DNA from 3 places in the Vibrio artabrorum genome. Region 3 is predicted to be linked to each of the others. Evidence: riboswitches for the same ligand, from Rfam matches in the RefSeq annotation. Region 3 holds a riboswitch; each other region holds the start of a gene.
The links. A riboswitch is a leader RNA that binds a small molecule or an ion and turns the genes downstream of it on or off. The one in region 3 is predicted to bind thiamine pyrophosphate.
Positions count from the first base shown of each region.

Region 1: another riboswitch for thiamine pyrophosphate. It lies ahead of thiC (phosphomethylpyrimidine synthase ThiC); the one in region 3 lies ahead of thiD (bifunctional hydroxymethylpyrimidine kinase/phosphomethylpyrimidine kinase).
Region 2: another riboswitch for thiamine pyrophosphate. It lies ahead of thiB (thiamine ABC transporter substrate binding subunit); the one in region 3 lies ahead of thiD (bifunctional hydroxymethylpyrimidine kinase/phosphomethylpyrimidine kinase).

Region 1 is NZ_AP025458.1:3,022,859-3,028,262, reverse strand. It holds rRNA gene OCU36_RS13730 (23S ribosomal RNA) at 1-117, shown strand, start outside; rRNA gene rrf (5S ribosomal RNA) at 243-358, shown strand; tRNA gene OCU36_RS13720 (tRNA-Ser) at 464-554, shown strand; fluoride riboswitch at 801-865, shown strand; gene OCU36_RS13715 (voltage-gated chloride channel family protein) at 990-2,366, shown strand; TPP riboswitch at 2,491-2,605, shown strand; gene thiC (phosphomethylpyrimidine synthase ThiC) at 2,737-4,689, shown strand; gene OCU36_RS13705 (thiamine phosphate synthase) at 4,689-5,404, shown strand, end outside.
Region 2 is NZ_AP025458.1:2,674,947-2,680,350, reverse strand. It holds gene fbp (class 1 fructose-bisphosphatase) at 1-381, opposite strand, end outside; gene mpl (UDP-N-acetylmuramate:L-alanyl-gamma-D-glutamyl-meso-diaminopimelate ligase) at 653-2,011, shown strand; gene OCU36_RS12085 (flavin prenyltransferase UbiX) at 2,049-2,672, shown strand; TPP riboswitch at 2,716-2,835, shown strand; gene thiB (thiamine ABC transporter substrate binding subunit) at 2,889-3,881, shown strand; gene thiP (thiamine/thiamine pyrophosphate ABC transporter permease ThiP) at 4,001-5,404, shown strand, end outside.
Region 3 is NZ_AP025459.1:701,514-706,917, forward strand. It holds gene OCU36_RS17230 (ester cyclase) at 418-1,047, opposite strand; gene OCU36_RS17235 (DUF2999 domain-containing protein) at 1,285-1,536, shown strand; TPP riboswitch at 1,760-1,871, shown strand; gene thiD (bifunctional hydroxymethylpyrimidine kinase/phosphomethylpyrimidine kinase) at 1,973-2,857, shown strand; gene OCU36_RS17245 (peptidoglycan DD-metalloendopeptidase family protein) at 3,147-4,415, shown strand; gene OCU36_RS17250 (heavy metal-binding domain-containing protein) at 4,622-4,942, opposite strand; gene OCU36_RS17255 (LysR substrate-binding domain-containing protein) at 4,986-5,404, opposite strand, start outside.

The DNA of each region.
Region 1 (5,404 bases), on a different replicon from region 3:
CCTGGCACTATAAGTGTCCTAAAGGGTTGTCGTAGACTACGACGTTGATAGGCAGGGTGTGTAAGTGCTGCGAGGCATTGAGCTAACCTGTACTAATTGCCCGTGAGGCTTAACCATACAACACCCAAGGGGTTTTGTGGACTCAATAGAAAGACAGACCTTGAATGCGTTTGAAGAGAAACTTTTAGATTATAGCTTTCCGAATTATTAATTGTCGCGTAGGCGTCAATTAACCCAATTTGCTTGGCGACCATAGCATTGTGGACCCACCTGATTCCATGCCGAACTCAGAAGTGAAACACAATAGCGCCGATGGTAGTGTGGGGCTTCCCCATGTGAGAGTAGGACATCGCCAGGCTCCAAATTTATTTTCACTTTTTAAAAGTGAAGACAAAAAAACTTCGTTATTTGCATAGCAAGTAACAACCTCAACAGTGCACAAATCTGTTGACGACAATTTGTTGGAGGGATGGCTGAGTGGTCGAAAGCACCGGTCTTGAAAACCGGCAACCGTTAATAGCGGTTCTAGGGTTCAAATCCCTATCCCTCCACCACCATTGAAAAGCCCGCTGAGAAATCAGCGGGCTTTTTTCATACCTGAAGCAGTAAAAACCGTTTTATGGGGTAGCTCCCATTGGCAGAGCTGCGGATTCGAAAGCAGCGCGTGTGGGAGTTCGAACCTCTTCACTCATGCCATATTTAAGGCTCTAGTCGAAAGGCTAGAGCTTTTACGTTTTGATATTTTGCGACTATTGACCTTGCTCTCAACTGAGAGTAACATCTTGCGGTACTCAAAAAATAATAGTACAGGTGATGGATTTCCACCTTAACCGCTCTACTTAGAGATAATGATTCCTACTATAACGCTGTCCTTGATCAGTATTACTGATTATTTCGGGATAGATCTGTCTATAGTAGGGCTGAAAGTTTTATTATTCCCTCCTAGATTGTCTATCCTTTTGATTAACTAATGTTAAAAGATGAAGTATATGGCACACCCTCTCCACCAAAACCCTAAAAACTTGTATCAAGTGTTACGTTGGTCTTTATTGATCGTACCTGTCGCTCTACTTGTTGGTTCATTTAATGCCTTTTTCTTGTGGTTGCTATCTGAGGCAACCGAAAGTCGTATTAATACCCCCTGGCTTATTTATCTACTGCCAATTGCAGGTTTATTGATTGTTTATAGTTATCGTAATTGGGGTAAAAACTCTGCGGGTGGCAATAACCTTATAATGGATGAGATTCACCAAGCTGGTGATGGAGTCCCTGTACGTATGGGGCCTTTGGTTTTATTTACTACTGTCATTACTCATTTGTTCGGCGGGTCTGCGGGCAGAGAAGGGACAGCTGTTCAGATTGGTGGTGCGACGACAGATTGGTTAGCAAAAATATTTAAACTATCAGATGTTGATCGAAGAATGATGCTTATCGCAGGCGTTGCGGCTGGATTTTCATCCATTTTCGGGACTCCTTTCACTGGTGCCATTTTTGCTCTTGAAGTTCTATTTATAGGTCGAATTAAATTCAATGCCATTATTCCGTCTTTACTTGCTGCTATCCTTGCTAACGTAGTTGCTACTGCTTGGGGGGCACATCATACACATTACCTTATTGATTATAAGGAAGTGAGTACCATATTTGGTCATGCTATTGATATCGATTTATTGCTTATGGCAAAAGTAATTGTTGCTGCTATTGGGTTTGGGTTAGCTGGGTATTTGTTTGGTGAATTAACGCATGGTTTCAAAGATTTATTCTCTGCAACGCTGAAGAACCCATATTTAATAGTTGTTACTGGTGGTTTAGTGGTTATCGGCCTTACTCATTTACTAGGAAACTATGATTACATTGGTCTTGGTGTTTACCCAAGTAGAGAAGGTGGGGTGAGTATCACGTCGGCTTTTTCAGCGGGAGGAGCTGAGTGGTACAGTTGGTTAGTAAAATTGGTGCTAACAGCGATCACGTTGGCTGCTGGCTATAAGGGGGGAGAGGTTACACCTTTATTCTTTGTTGGGGCTACACTCGGTAACTTTTTAGCTTGGGTTATGGGCGCTCCAGTCGATCTATTTGCTGCGTTAGGCTTTTTAGCGGTCTTTGCTGCAGCAACCAATACACCATTAGCTTGTACAATCATGGGAGTGGAGTTGTTCGGTTCTACTTATTTGCCATATTTTGCACTAGCATGCTATACCGCCTATTACTTTAGTGGGCATACTGGTATTTACTCTTCTCAGCGTGTTGCTGTTTCTAAAACATTAGATCATAGTCGAGACCATGATGGTCTAAATAAAATAGGCTCTTACCGAGATTTGAATGCATCACATATTAAGAGATTAAGTAAGAAGCTGACTAAAAAAAATTAGAGATTTCACGGGGATCATATCACATTGTTTTAATCATGAAGCAATGTGATATGTCATTGATGTTTCATTTTTGTTGTTCTTTATCTATACTCCGACTTCTCATTATTTTTATCTAGATTGATGAGAACACTTGTCGGAGTGCTTAGTACGTTGTTTAGAGTACGAGCTGAGACCGCATTGCGGGATCCGTAGAACCTGATCAGGCTAATACCTGCGAAGGGAACAAGAGAAATTACTTTTAGTTTTAGATGCTATTTATTCAAGCAGTCATACGCTTTATGTGTAATTTTGCACAATAAATAGGCTGAACAACACCTCTTGCTACATAGTCCGACAAGCAATTATCCTAACTAAATCAAGGAATTTTGCTATGTCGTCAAGTCGAAAACAAGCGCGTTTGAGTGCAAAAACAAACATTGACTCTCTTACCTGCCAACCTTATCCAAATTCAAAAAAAGCTTACATCCAAGGATCTCGAGAGGACATTCAAGTCCCAGTACGAGAAATTTCACTAGCAGATAGCCTTGTGGGTGGTACCAAAAAAGAGCCTGTATTCGAACCTAATGCGCCAATTCATGTATACGACACCTCTGGTGTTTATACTGACCCTACGCACGAAATTGACCTTTACAGTGGCCTTCCTAAGTTACGAGAGCAATGGATTGCAGAGCGTGGTGATACCGAACTGTTAGACGATGTAAGTTCTGTTTATACCAAAGAGCGTTTAGAAGATGAAACTCTAGACGATCTTCGTTACGGTAATCTGCCTAAAATTCGTCGCGCGACTAGAGACCAATGTGTCACTCAGCTGCACTATGCTCGTCAGGGGATTATCACTCCAGAGATGGAGTACATTGCGATACGTGAGAACATGGGACGTCAGAAGTTTGCTGATGAGCAGCTGAACCATCAACATCCTGGTCATAACTTTGGTGCAAACCTGCCCAAAGAAATCACCCCTGAGTTCGTGCGTAAGGAGGTCGCTGAAGGCCGAGCGATTATCCCGTCAAACATCAACCACCCTGAATCCGAGCCGATGATTATTGGCCGAAACTTCTTAGTGAAAGTGAACGCCAATATCGGTAACTCTTCAGTAAGCTCTTCGATTGAAGAAGAAGTTGAGAAGCTAGTCTGGTCGACTCGCTGGGGTGGCGATACCGTGATGGACCTGTCTACTGGTCGTAATATTCACGAGACTCGCGAATGGATCCTACGTAATAGCCCTGTGCCAATTGGTACGGTCCCTATGTATCAAGCGCTTGAAAAAGTGAACGGCGTTGCAGAAGATCTTAACTGGGAAGTGATGCGTGATACCTTGATTGAACAAGCAGAGCAGGGGGTTGATTACTTTACTATCCACGCAGGTTTATTGCTTCGTTACGTTCCTATGACCGCTAAGCGTGTGACTGGCATTGTCTCTCGTGGTGGTTCTATCATCGCGAAATGGTGTCTTGCTCACCACCAAGAAAGCTTCCTTTATACTCACTTCCGTGAGATCTGTGAGATCTGTGCGAAGTACGATGTCGCTCTGTCACTGGGTGATGGTCTACGTCCGGGTTCGATTGCGGATGCGAATGATGAAGCTCAATTTTCTGAATTACGTACGCTGGGTGAGTTAACTAAGGTTGCTTGGGAATACGACGTGCAGGTGATAATTGAAGGTCCTGGACATGTGCCAATGCACTTAATTAAAGAGAACATGGACGAGCAGTTAGAGCATTGCCATGAAGCACCTTTCTATACTTTAGGTCCATTGACTACCGATATTGCCCCTGGTTATGACCACATTACCTCTGGAATTGGCGCCGCCATGATTGGTTGGTACGGCTGTGCGATGCTCTGTTATGTCACCCCTAAAGAGCATCTAGGCTTACCAAACAAAGAAGATGTGAAGACTGGCCTGATTACTTACAAGCTGGCTGCACACGCTGCAGACTTGGCTAAAGGACATCCGGGTGCACAAATCCGAGATAACGCGTTATCAAAGGCACGTTTCGAATTCCGTTGGGAAGACCAATTCAACCTAGCTCTTGATCCGGAAATGGCGCGGTCTTTCCATGATGAAACCTTACCGCAAGAGTCGGGCAAGGTTGCTCACTTCTGCTCAATGTGTGGCCCTAAATTCTGCTCAATGAAGATCTCTCAAGAAGTTCGAGAGTACGCGAAAGACACCGAACAAGTGGCTGCTGATCAGGCTATCGAGATTAAGATGCTAGATAATCCGTTGGAAGGGATGCGTCAGAAATCACAAGAGTTTCGTGATACTGGTTCTGAACTTTATCACCTTGCAGTAGGCGCAAAAGAAGCTCAATTAGAGGAATAATGACAGTGAAGATTCTTATCCCACCTCAAAATATTGAGCTAACGGGAGAGGTGCAAAGCTGTCTGCTGGTTGCTAAGCGACAAGGCTTGGCAACCGATGCAGTTGAGTTGGGTGTCAGCCCGACTCAATACTTCTCTATCCTTGATGATCAGCAGGCGTTATCTATTGGCTTTGCTCATGATGTTGATTCATTGGCGGAGTGTCGCTCAAGTGAGCTTGATCATATCGTTGATTACAGTCATTCAGTGGCGCTAGCCGATGTCCGCGATGCCTTGGTACAAACTCCGAATACCATCTATATCGCTGTCTTGGATGACTCAGCTGTATTGGATATCTGGTCACAGCTAGATGCTAATCGTGCTATCAAGAGTGAAAATCCAGCTCATCAAGCGTTAGATAATCACGGCCACTTTGCCTGGTTAGTTACTTTGTTGGCATTGGAGTTCCCATTAGAAGATGCACTGGTTTTAGCTCGCTCAGCATCTAATGTTTCACGTGGAACATGGCCTGCAAACTACCAAACCTTTCCTATTCCTGTTCTAGAAGACGAGCGACTGGATATTAGTGTTGGTTGGGCGTACCAAGGAACCTCACTTTCATTTCCTGAACTGAGTAAGAGTAGCCTAGGACTATACCCAGTAGTTGATGATGTCGAGTGGATCGAAAGGCTGCTCAAGCTTGGAATCAACACCGTTCAATTGCGTATTAAGAACTC
Region 2 (5,404 bases), on a different replicon from region 3:
TACATTCACGTCAATGTTTGAAGAGCCATCAAGTGGGTCCATTAGAACCACGTATTTTGCATTTTTGTTGAGCTCTTTATTGAAAGCAACGGCTTCATCTTCTTCTTCACTTGCTACGCCACAAACTTGGTCTCGAGCTTCTAGAGCCGCTTTAAATTTGTCATTGGCGTAAAGGTCTAACTTTTGTTGCTCTTCACCTTGAATGTTGTCTGTACCAACAGCGCCAGTAATGTCGACCAGGCCGGCCTTGTTGATTTCTCGGTTAACAATTTTTGCAGCAAGACGAATGGATGACAAAAGGGATGAAAGATCACCACTTGCATGGGGAAAGTCATTTTGTTTTGCAACAATGAACTCACCAAGGGTGCGAATCTCAGACATGTTATTTCCTTAAACTTCTCTGAATATTAGGGGGGATTTGAGCACAGTAGAATTGGCCTCTTGAGTGGGCTTTATTCATCTAGACGCTTACCCTAAATTCTAAAGCTAAGATCTTTTTAATGGTAATGAACTAAGCGATACAGATCTCACTTACTATGTCGACTCAATTTGTTTTGCATTGCTACTCGCTTTTAATCACCATTTAATGATAATGGGCATAAGTAGTTTGATTTAGACATGGTTCATTGAGCCAAGCGTTTGGAAACAATATATGCATATTCATATCTTAGGAATTTGTGGCACCTTCATGGGTGGTGCTGCGGTATTGGCTCGTCAATTAGGCCACAAGGTTACGGGGAGTGACGCGAATGTTTATCCTCCAATGAGTACCTTGTTGGAATCTCAAGGGATTGAAATTATTGAAGGGTTTGACCCAAGCCAATTAGAGCCTAGGCCTGATCTGGTGGTGATTGGCAATGCGATGAGTCGTGGTAATCCATGTGTTGAGTATGTATTGGATAATAATCTTAGATACACCTCTGGTCCTCAGTGGTTGCAAGAATTTCTACTGCATGACCGCTGGGTTCTGGCGGTATCCGGCACACATGGCAAGACCACGACATCAAGCATGCTCGCTTGGATTTTAGAAGACTGTGGCTATGCGCCAGGCTTCTTAGTTGGCGGTGTGTTAGGTAACTTTGGTATCTCTGCTCGTCTTGGTGAAAGCATGTTCTTTGTGGTCGAAGCCGACGAATATGACAGTGCTTTTTTCGATAAACGATCTAAGTTCGTTCATTACCACCCAAGAACCTTGGTGATGAATAACCTAGAGTTCGATCATGCGGACATCTTTGACGATCTTGAAGCGATTAAGCGACAGTTCCATCATTTGGTGCGCACTGTGCCAAGCAACGGTCGCATTTTCTCACCTAAGCAAGATACTGCTATTCAAGATGTTCTCGCTCGCGGTTGCTGGAGTGAAACGGAATCGAGTGGCGATCTGGGTGACTGGGATGCCAAAAAGTTGGTTAAAGATGGCTCTCAATTTGAGGTCTACTTCCAAAATGAATGTGTTGGAACGGTAAACTGGGATTTAGTGGGCGACCATAACGTCAATAATGCCTTGATGGCAATTGCCGCGGCGCGACACGTGGGTGTGACTCCTGATCTCGCTTGTCAATCGTTGGCAACCTTTATTAATACGAAACGTCGTTTGGAGTTTAAAGGCGAAGTCGCTGGTGTTTCTGTTTATGACGACTTTGCTCATCACCCAACGGCGATTGAACTTACACTCGGCGGCTTACGTAATAAGGTTGACACTAAGAAGATCATCGCCGTGTTGGAGCCTCGTTCTGCCACTATGAAACGTGGTGTGCACAAAGAAACACTAGCCGATTCGTTGAAGCAAGCGGATTCTACCTACTTATTCCAACCGGATAACATTGATTGGTCGGTACAAGATGTCGCAGACGCTTGTCACCAACCTGCGCATGTCAATAATGACATGGAGGCACTTGTTGCTCAAATTGTCTCAGAAGCACAAGCGGGCGACCAAATATTGGTCATGAGTAATGGTGGTTTTGGTGGTATTCATCAGAAACTGTTGGATGCCTTGGCACTCAAAGGTTAACAGGCCCATAACCTTATTATTTGAAGTAATTGAGAACATGACAAAACACAATAAAGCGATAACACTCGCTTTCACTGGCGCATCCGGTGCGCCTTATGGACTGCGTTTACTTGAATGCCTATTGGCCGCTGATTATCAAGTCTACTTATTGATATCATCTGCAGCGCGCGTTGTATTGGCAACAGAGCATGAACTTAAGTTACCTGCTGGGCCTGATGCGGCAAAACAAGCCTTGGTTAAGCATTTAAGTTGCGATCCAGAAAAGCTGGTGGTGTGTGGCAAAGATGATTGGTTCTCACCCGTTGCCTCTGGCTCAGCCGCACCGAAGCAGATGGTGGTTTGTCCATGTTCTGCGGGCAGCTTGGCTTCCATTGCTCATGGTTTGTCGGATAACTTGATTGAACGAGCGGCCGACGTTGTCATGAAAGAGCGAGGTCAACTGTTGTTGGTGGTTCGTGAGACGCCATTTTCGACACTGCATCTAGAGAATATGCACAAGCTCTCAACGATGGGGGTGACGATTATGCCTGCGGCTCCGGGGTTTTATCATCAACCTCAGTCGATCGAAGATCTGGTTGATTTTATGGTCGCTCGCATCCTCGATCATCTGGGTATCGAACAAGGTTTAGTGCCACGTTGGGGGTACGATCAACGTCTTTGATCTAAACTTGATAGCTTATTGTTAAAAATCGAATTACAATTCTGAACACTCATCGGGGAGCAGACCATTCAAATAATGAATGCGAGCTGAGATCAAGCAAGCGCTTGGGACCCGTAAACCTGAACCAGATAATGCTGGCGTAGGAATTGAGTTAGGAACAACCTCTACCGTTCTCCTCCCTCAAACCTGTGCCGCTCAGACCATGGAGAGCGTCCAGTGAAATTCACATTAACAACTCTTGCTGTTACTACAGCCATCTCTTTTTCTGCCTTTGCCGCAGATAACACCTTAACCGTGTACACCTATGACTCTTTTGCAGCCGATTGGGGCCCTCGTCCAGTCATTGAAAAAGCATTCGAAGAAAAGTGTGGCTGTGATGTGAATTTTGTCGCACTAGAAGATGGTGTGTCGATTCTCAACCGCTTGCGCCTTGAAGGCGGTAATAGCAAAGCAGATATCGTTTTAGGTTTGGATAACAATCTGATGGCGGAAGCGAAAGCGACGGGCTTATTGGCTGAGCATAATGTTGATACGTCTTCAGTGACACTTCCTAATGGTTGGAACGATAGCACTTTTGTCCCTTACGACTTTGGCTACTTTGCGTTTATCTATAACAAAGAGAAATTAGCAAACCCACCTAAGAGCTTGAAAGAACTGGTTGAGCAGCGGGATGACCTCAAGGTTATTTACCAAGACCCTCGAACTTCAACGCCGGGCCAAGGCATGATGTTATGGATGAAGTCGGTATACGGTGATCAGGCGCCTGCCGCGTGGAAAAAGCTGGCGCAGAAAACAGTGACGGTGACGAAAGGTTGGTCTGAAGCTTACTCTATGTTCTTAAAGGGTGAGTCGGACTTAGTATTGTCTTACACAACATCTCCTGCTTACCACATCATTGCAGAAGGTGACACTAAGTACGCCGCCGCTAACTTTGAAGAAGGTCATTACATGCAAGTGGAAGTTGCAGCTAAGGTCAAAGGTAGCAAGAATGAAAAGCTTGCCGATGAGTTTATGGCGTTTATCTTAAGTGACGAGTTTCAATCGGCGATACCAACAGGTAACTGGATGTACCCAGTCACCAACATTGATTTGCCAAAAGGGTTTGAACAACTAACGGTACCGCAGAAAGCGTTAAGCTTTACGTCTGAAGAAATTGCCGCTAAGCGTAAGCCTTGGATTCGTGAATGGCAGAGTGCACTGACTTTTTAACTGACTATTTAAACAATGAGCTTTTTGACTGACATTAAAAAACTCAGCTTTCTGACTTCTGTATTTAAAGGTTCATTCGATATTCACTGAGTGGACCATTTACGGTAAAAAATCAATTTATGATAAAGAAAACACCTAAGGTTGGGGTATGGGTTGCACTACTCATTACCGCCTTCGTGGTTTCAGCAGTTGGGGCATTGCTTAGCAATGCCCCTTCTCTTGATATCAGCCAAGTATGGTCAGACCCTTACTATTGGCATGTGACGAAATTCAGCTTTTATCAAGCGACACTCTCAACAGTGCTGAGCGTTGGCTTTGCTATACCTATTGCTCATGCGTTGTGTCGCAGGCAATTTTGGGGACGTGCTTTGTTGTTAAGGCTGTTCGCCTCGACCTTAGTCCTGCCGGTGTTAGTCGGTGTGTTTGGTTTGCTTGCCATTTATGGCAATAGTGGTTGGTTAGCTAAATTTTTGGCGAATTTCGATATTGAACTGCCATTCTCGATTTATGGATTGACTGGCATTTTGCTCGCACATGTCTTCTTTAACCTGCCCTATGCCAGTCGCTTACTTTTACAAGCCTTAGATAGCGTACCTGCCGAGCAACATAAGCTGTGTGCTCATTTGGGTATGAGTCACTGGAATAAATTCAGGTGGGTCGAATGGCCTCGTTTAAGACAACAACTGCCTCATGTGTGTGGCTTAGTCTTCATGCTGTGCTTTACTAGCTTTGCTACCGTGATGGCACTCGGTGGCGGTCCGAAATCAACCACCATCGAGCTGGCCATTTATCAGGCGATTAAATTCGACTTTGACCTACAGGCTGGTGCTTTGCTCGCGATATGGCAAATGCTGCTGTGTGGTGTACTCGCGGTGAGCATTCAACGGCTATCGAAACCTATTTCAGTAACGGCCAGTCAATTGTCGGAAGAGAAATATTTGGTTAAGGACAGCGGGTGGTCAAAAGCTTGGGATGGCTTTTGGATCATCCTAGTCTCAATGCTGGTATTGCCGCCATTAGCCATGGTTATCGTCAGTGGTATTAATTCGCAAGCACTGACTGTACTCAGCAGCGAGCCGTTTTGGGCAGCGTTAATGACCTCAGTTAAAGTCGCGTCCTTGGCCAGTGTTATCGCGGTTGGTATTGGGATTGCGATACTGCTGACCAGCCGAGCATGGCGCTTACAGAATCAGAATTTTAAAGCCGATAAAATTGAGTTGATTGGCACTATTATCTTAGTGACTCCGGGGCTGGTGATCAGTACGGGTATCTTCTTATTGCTGCGTTCATTCACCGATGTTTTTAGCTTGGCTTTCTTTATTGTGATTGCCGTTAACAGCTTAATGGCGCTGCCTTATGTCATTAAAACCTTAGCTCAACCTATGCTGCATTTGTCTCAGCAGTACCAGTATGTGTGCGCAAGCTTAGGAATGGCAGGTTTTACGCGTTTTAGGCTAGTCGAGTGGCGGGCATTGCGTAAGCCGATGGCGCAAGCTTTCTCTATTAGCTTTATGCTAGCGATG
Region 3 (5,404 bases):
TTTACTGAGTCGTTCTTAAAAAGAATGAGGTGAGGGGGAGAGTGAATGATGAATTTGGATCTTATTCTAGGCTGTTGAAGGTATCGGCAGTGATGGATAAGGAAAACAATCAAATGCTGTTTCATCGGTGAGGAAGCGAGGTTGTCTTACTGCTCATTATTACGAAACAATACAAACTAGTTAATTGACGGTGAACTTTGAGTTTTTGGATTAATACGGCGGGGTTATAAGCGGATGAATAAAAAGCAATTTGAGATTTAATTTAGGGTATAAAAGTTGTTTGGTTCAAAATGCATATTGGAAACAGTGACGAGTGATGCATCGAGCTAAGAAGCACTAAAAGTATAAAAATGCTCGATGAGATACATCGAGCATTTTTTGATTAAGATGTAAGCCTAAAATAACTTACAGTAGAGATTATTTTACTTGAGAGAAGAAAGTATTATAGTCTTCTAAGTGCCAATTTTTTGTAATTTTACCATCATGCACTTCGTAGATATCGACTGCTGGGAAATCGACAACTTGACCTTGACCTACAGTATCGCCCATCTTGCCGTTAAAATTGCCTTTGAAACGGTATCGAATCGTTGCAAAGTCACCAGTAATAAGTAAATGTTCTACTTCTACATGTAAGTTTGGTACGACCTTACGGAAGTTTTGAGAAGCTTCTAGTACACCTTCAATGCCTTCTTTTCTGCCTTCTGGCGGCGTCATGTCTTGAAAGTTTTCAAGCAAAGCTTCACGCGCATACATTTCTTCACCAGTATCCCAAAACTTAGCGTAGTTCATTGCTGCTTGCTTAATTTCTAATGTTTGAGCTGATTGATCCGCACTAACAAATATTTGAGGTGTAAGTTCACTCGCTTGAACTGCATTACCTGCTAACAATGAACCTGCTATTGCCATAGTTTTGATCGAGTTTTGAATTTTTGACGTTGTCATATAAGCACTCTTGTTCTTTAAGTTTAATTCGTTGATATCAATCACAGAATCCGTTGTATAAGTCTGTTTGCTATCCTTTTGCTTGAATAAAGTATATCTATTCAATGTCTATCTTATAATGGTGCTAATTGTGAATTCATTATTTGTCTCAGGTGAATAATGAGGCGATAAAAGAAGGTTTGCTAAATAAAATACTGCTAAGGTTTTGTCTGGTTTGTCACTTGTTCACCAGACGATGGATTAAAAACGGGTAAGATCAAAGCGTACGAGTGAGTACAATCAAACACTGCTAGATGGTATGCTGTTCTTCTACTTAATTTTAGTGTTTCAAAGGTAAAAAAAATGAACCCGATTTTAGCAATGTTGAAAGAGAACAATATTAGCGATGAGAAAATCAACGAGTTGTTCCAAGCGTTGACAGAGAATCCTCTTGCAGCAATGGCGACGATCAGCCAACTTGGTTTACCACAAGATAAACTTCAAATGCTAATGGGTCAGGTAATGCAAAACCCTGCACTGATCAAAGAAGCGGTTGAAGAACTCGGTCTAGACTTCTCGAAAGTTGAAGCAGCCAAAGAGCAACTTCAAAAATAAGTGAGTGAATGTGGGCTAATATTCATATTGTTTAGCGCAATCACCATGCAATGAAAAAGTCGTTAAAATACAGTGTTAGCCTGTTTAACGACTTTTTTTTGTGCTTGATGATGGCAAGTATGGCGTCAAGTCGTTTAATCTCGGCGAGTGATGTTTCACCATCAATCATTCTCATAAAGCAGTAAAACCAGTATCTCGTTCAAGAGAGTACTGTTACTATCGTTATCAATAGTCGGGGGGCGTATACCTTAGTTGGTGTTTGCTGAGATCGTTATTCGAGACCCGTTGAACCTGATTCAGTTAACACTGGCGTAGGGAACTATGATGACTTTGCCCGCAGCGTGACTCAACCATGATCTCTTATTGGTTTCACCTATCAACAATTTTTGTGGCCAAAGTTCGGTTCTCATACGTCTTTTAGACCGTAGGAGAGACCATGATACTGCATTCCAATTCTCAAATATTACCAAGCAATACTCACGCCTCAGCAGACCAACCTTTGTCGGTCAAAACGCCGATTGTTTTAACCATTGCGGGTTCTGACAGTGGTGGTGGTGCAGGCATTCAGGCTGATATTAAAGCGATATCAGCAACAGGCAGTTTTGCTTGTTCAGTGATTACCGCGATTACTTCGCAGAACACCCAAGGTGTTTCAGCTATTTTTTCTATCCCGCTCGGTCACGTTGCGAGCCAGTTAGATGCTGTCTTTACTGACCTTAATATCGTGGCAGTAAAAGTCGGCATGTTGGCGGATGCGCAAATTATTCAAGTTGTCGCTGAAAAAATGAAGCAATATCAACCCAAGCACTTAGTGATTGATCCTGTCATGGTGGCAACGAGTGGTGATCTTCTATTAGAAAACTCAGCCATCATGACACTCAAGCAAGAGCTGATCCCACTGGCAGACATCATCACGCCTAACTTACCAGAAGGTGCCGCGCTCACGGGCAAAGCTCGGCCTGAAAGCGAACAAGAAATGCAGACCATGATTGAAGATCTGCGCGCTTTGGGTGCCAAAGCGGTACTGTTAAAAGGTGGTCATTTGGAGAAGGATGAGAACAGTAATGATTTACTGATTCTACCCGCGACGTCAACGTTGATTCAAGCTAAGCGCTTTTATACAAAAAATACCCATGGGACGGGTTGTACGCTCTCTTCCGCAATTGCTTCTTTTCTCGCTCAAGGCAACACGCTCACAGAGGCGGTTGATCTAGGAAAACAATATATTTCACAGGCGATTGCGCATGCTGATGAACTGGAGATCGGGAAAGGACATGGCCCAGTAAACCACTTTTTCGCTGGTCACATGGATGTTCGTTAACCCGGTTGTTTGGCTATGACGAGATACCGTGAATTAAACAATTAGAGGTACAAGGAATGTAAAATGCTTGAGTCTTATTGGTGGTCTTTATCACTGTGGTTAGCGTGATGAGCTTTGCGAACGAAGAGGTAAAATACTCTGACAAGGCGTACTTAGACAGGCCACTGAAGAGCGATACATTTTAGATGAGTTGATTTATAGAACGCTTTTTACATCGTGTTTATTCTCTTGAATTAATTGTTATGTTATAACACATAATAAGTTCCCTGTTATAACCGTAAAGTATTTTATGAAGTTCTTCCGTATTGGCCTGATCATTATTGCTATCAGTGCATTTTCACTGTCTGTTTTGCTCTATTTTCAATCCGAACCACCCAAAGATATTTCAATCCAAATTACCCCTTATGAAGGCTCATTCGCTCATAAAAGGGAGTTATCAAGCTCACATTCTGACTCAAATATTAGCGCCCAAAAGCGAATGAAAGTGCATTACTTCGTGAAGGTTGGCGATACACTCAGTACGATATTCTCATCTTTGCACCTGCCTTATGGAACGTTTTATAAGGTGATGGAGGCGGATCTTGAGTCTTTGAAACTCGACACGATCAAGCCGGGTGATCGTCTAGAGCTGATTTTGGATAGTGAGTCGAGAGATTTAGTTGAATTGATTTATCACGAGAGTTTGGTTGAACAAGCGATCTTTAAAAGAAATGATGATGGCCATTTTAGCTACCAATTTGTGGAGTTGCCGAGTAAATGGAAAGAAAAGCTTTACTCCGGTACAGTGCTCGGCAGTTTTTCTGCATCGGCGTATAAATCGGGCTTAACGACGGCGCAGATCGCGAGTATTACTCGAACGTTAAGAGATAAAATTAACTTCTCAAAGCAGTTAAGAGCGGGTGATAAGTTTAACGTATTGGTGAATGAGCAATACACTGGTGACCAGCTAACAGGAAAAACAGAAGTGCAGGGGATATCGATTACGTTAAGAGGCAAGGAAGTGGCTGCGTTTCTTGCTCCTGATGGGCGTTTTTACGATAGAGAAGGGAACAGCCTTGAGCAAGCTTTCAATCGTTACCCGATAGATAAACAATTCCGAAGAATCACTTCGCCATTTAATCCGTTTAGAAAACACCCAGTGACTGGACGTATATCCCCTCATAATGGTACTGATTTCGCAACCCCCGTCGGCTCTCCGGTTTATTCAACTGGTGATGGTCGGGTTATCGCTATTCGTAACCACCCCTATGCGGGGAAATACATCGTGATTGAGCATAATAGTGTTTATAAGACTCGTTACTTGCACCTCAGTCGGTTCCTCGTTAAGAAAGGACAACAGGTCAAGCGTGGTCAGAAAATTGCGCTGTCTGGTTCGACAGGCCGTGTAACGGGGCCTCATTTACACTTTGAAGTCTTGGTGCGTGGAAGAGCGGTGGATTCAATGAAAGCTAACTTGCCTTTAGCCAGTTCAATCTCGCCTGAAAACAAAGCGGCATTTTTGACGAGAGTTGCCTCATTTGATGACCTGCTCTCTGAGCAAAAAAGTCGCACCAGTTAAATAGATTCAAGCCAAATTCAGCCATGGCTTATCATCGTTCCAACCCTTAGACGATTACTCACCAAAGGGTTGGAACGAGTTTTCATAAAATTATCTGGCTATTCTGGTGCTTAAGTGATTAATTACCCAATCTATCAAGTTCTTAAATTATCAAGCTATCAAGCTATCAAGCGCTAAAGCCATCAAGTCGTTAAGCTTTTGCTCGATTAGGCGACAACGACGGCGGTTCCGCTTGCGGATACCATCAACATGCCATTCCCGGTCCCTAATACTTCATAATCGATATCGACACCCACTACAGCGTTTGCACCCGCTTCAATGGCTTTCTGCTCTAACTCTTTAAAGGCGAAGTTACGGGCTTTTTCCAGTTCTTTTTCATAGGTGCCAGAACGGCCACCGACAAAGTCACGAATGCCTGAAAACATATCTTTAAAAACGTTAACCCCTAGAATCGCCTCTCCGGCAATAACCCCTTTATAGTCGACAATGCGTTTGCCTTCGACAGATTGCGTGGTGGTAATAATCATATTGTCCTCTTGTCTGTTCATTGTTGATGTTCAATAGGGCATGTTATTCGCGGTCGTTCGTCGTATTTATGCTTGAACTCTGATCTGAACGTGCGAATTCACTTCTTAACCATACCCTCAGTTTTAGCACACTTTCTTGCGTTAATTTATTCTTTGGGCAAACAAAGTAGAAATCTTGGTGCGGGTTAGCAACCGGTTTACCCAGTTCGACGAGCATCCCATGGCTGATGTCATCTTTCACAAACAAGCGATGTGTAACCAACACACCTAATGAACGAGTCGCAGCTTGCACAGCTTGAATGGAGACATCAAAAGTTAGATTACTATGAAATTTGGGCATTGGGATTTGGTAGTGATCACACCACACTTGCCAGTCGTGTTGTCGCCGGAGGTTAAAAACACCAATGGTTGAGTTTTGTTTAACCAGTTGCTCAACGGTTAATTCGGTCTGGTTTTTCAATA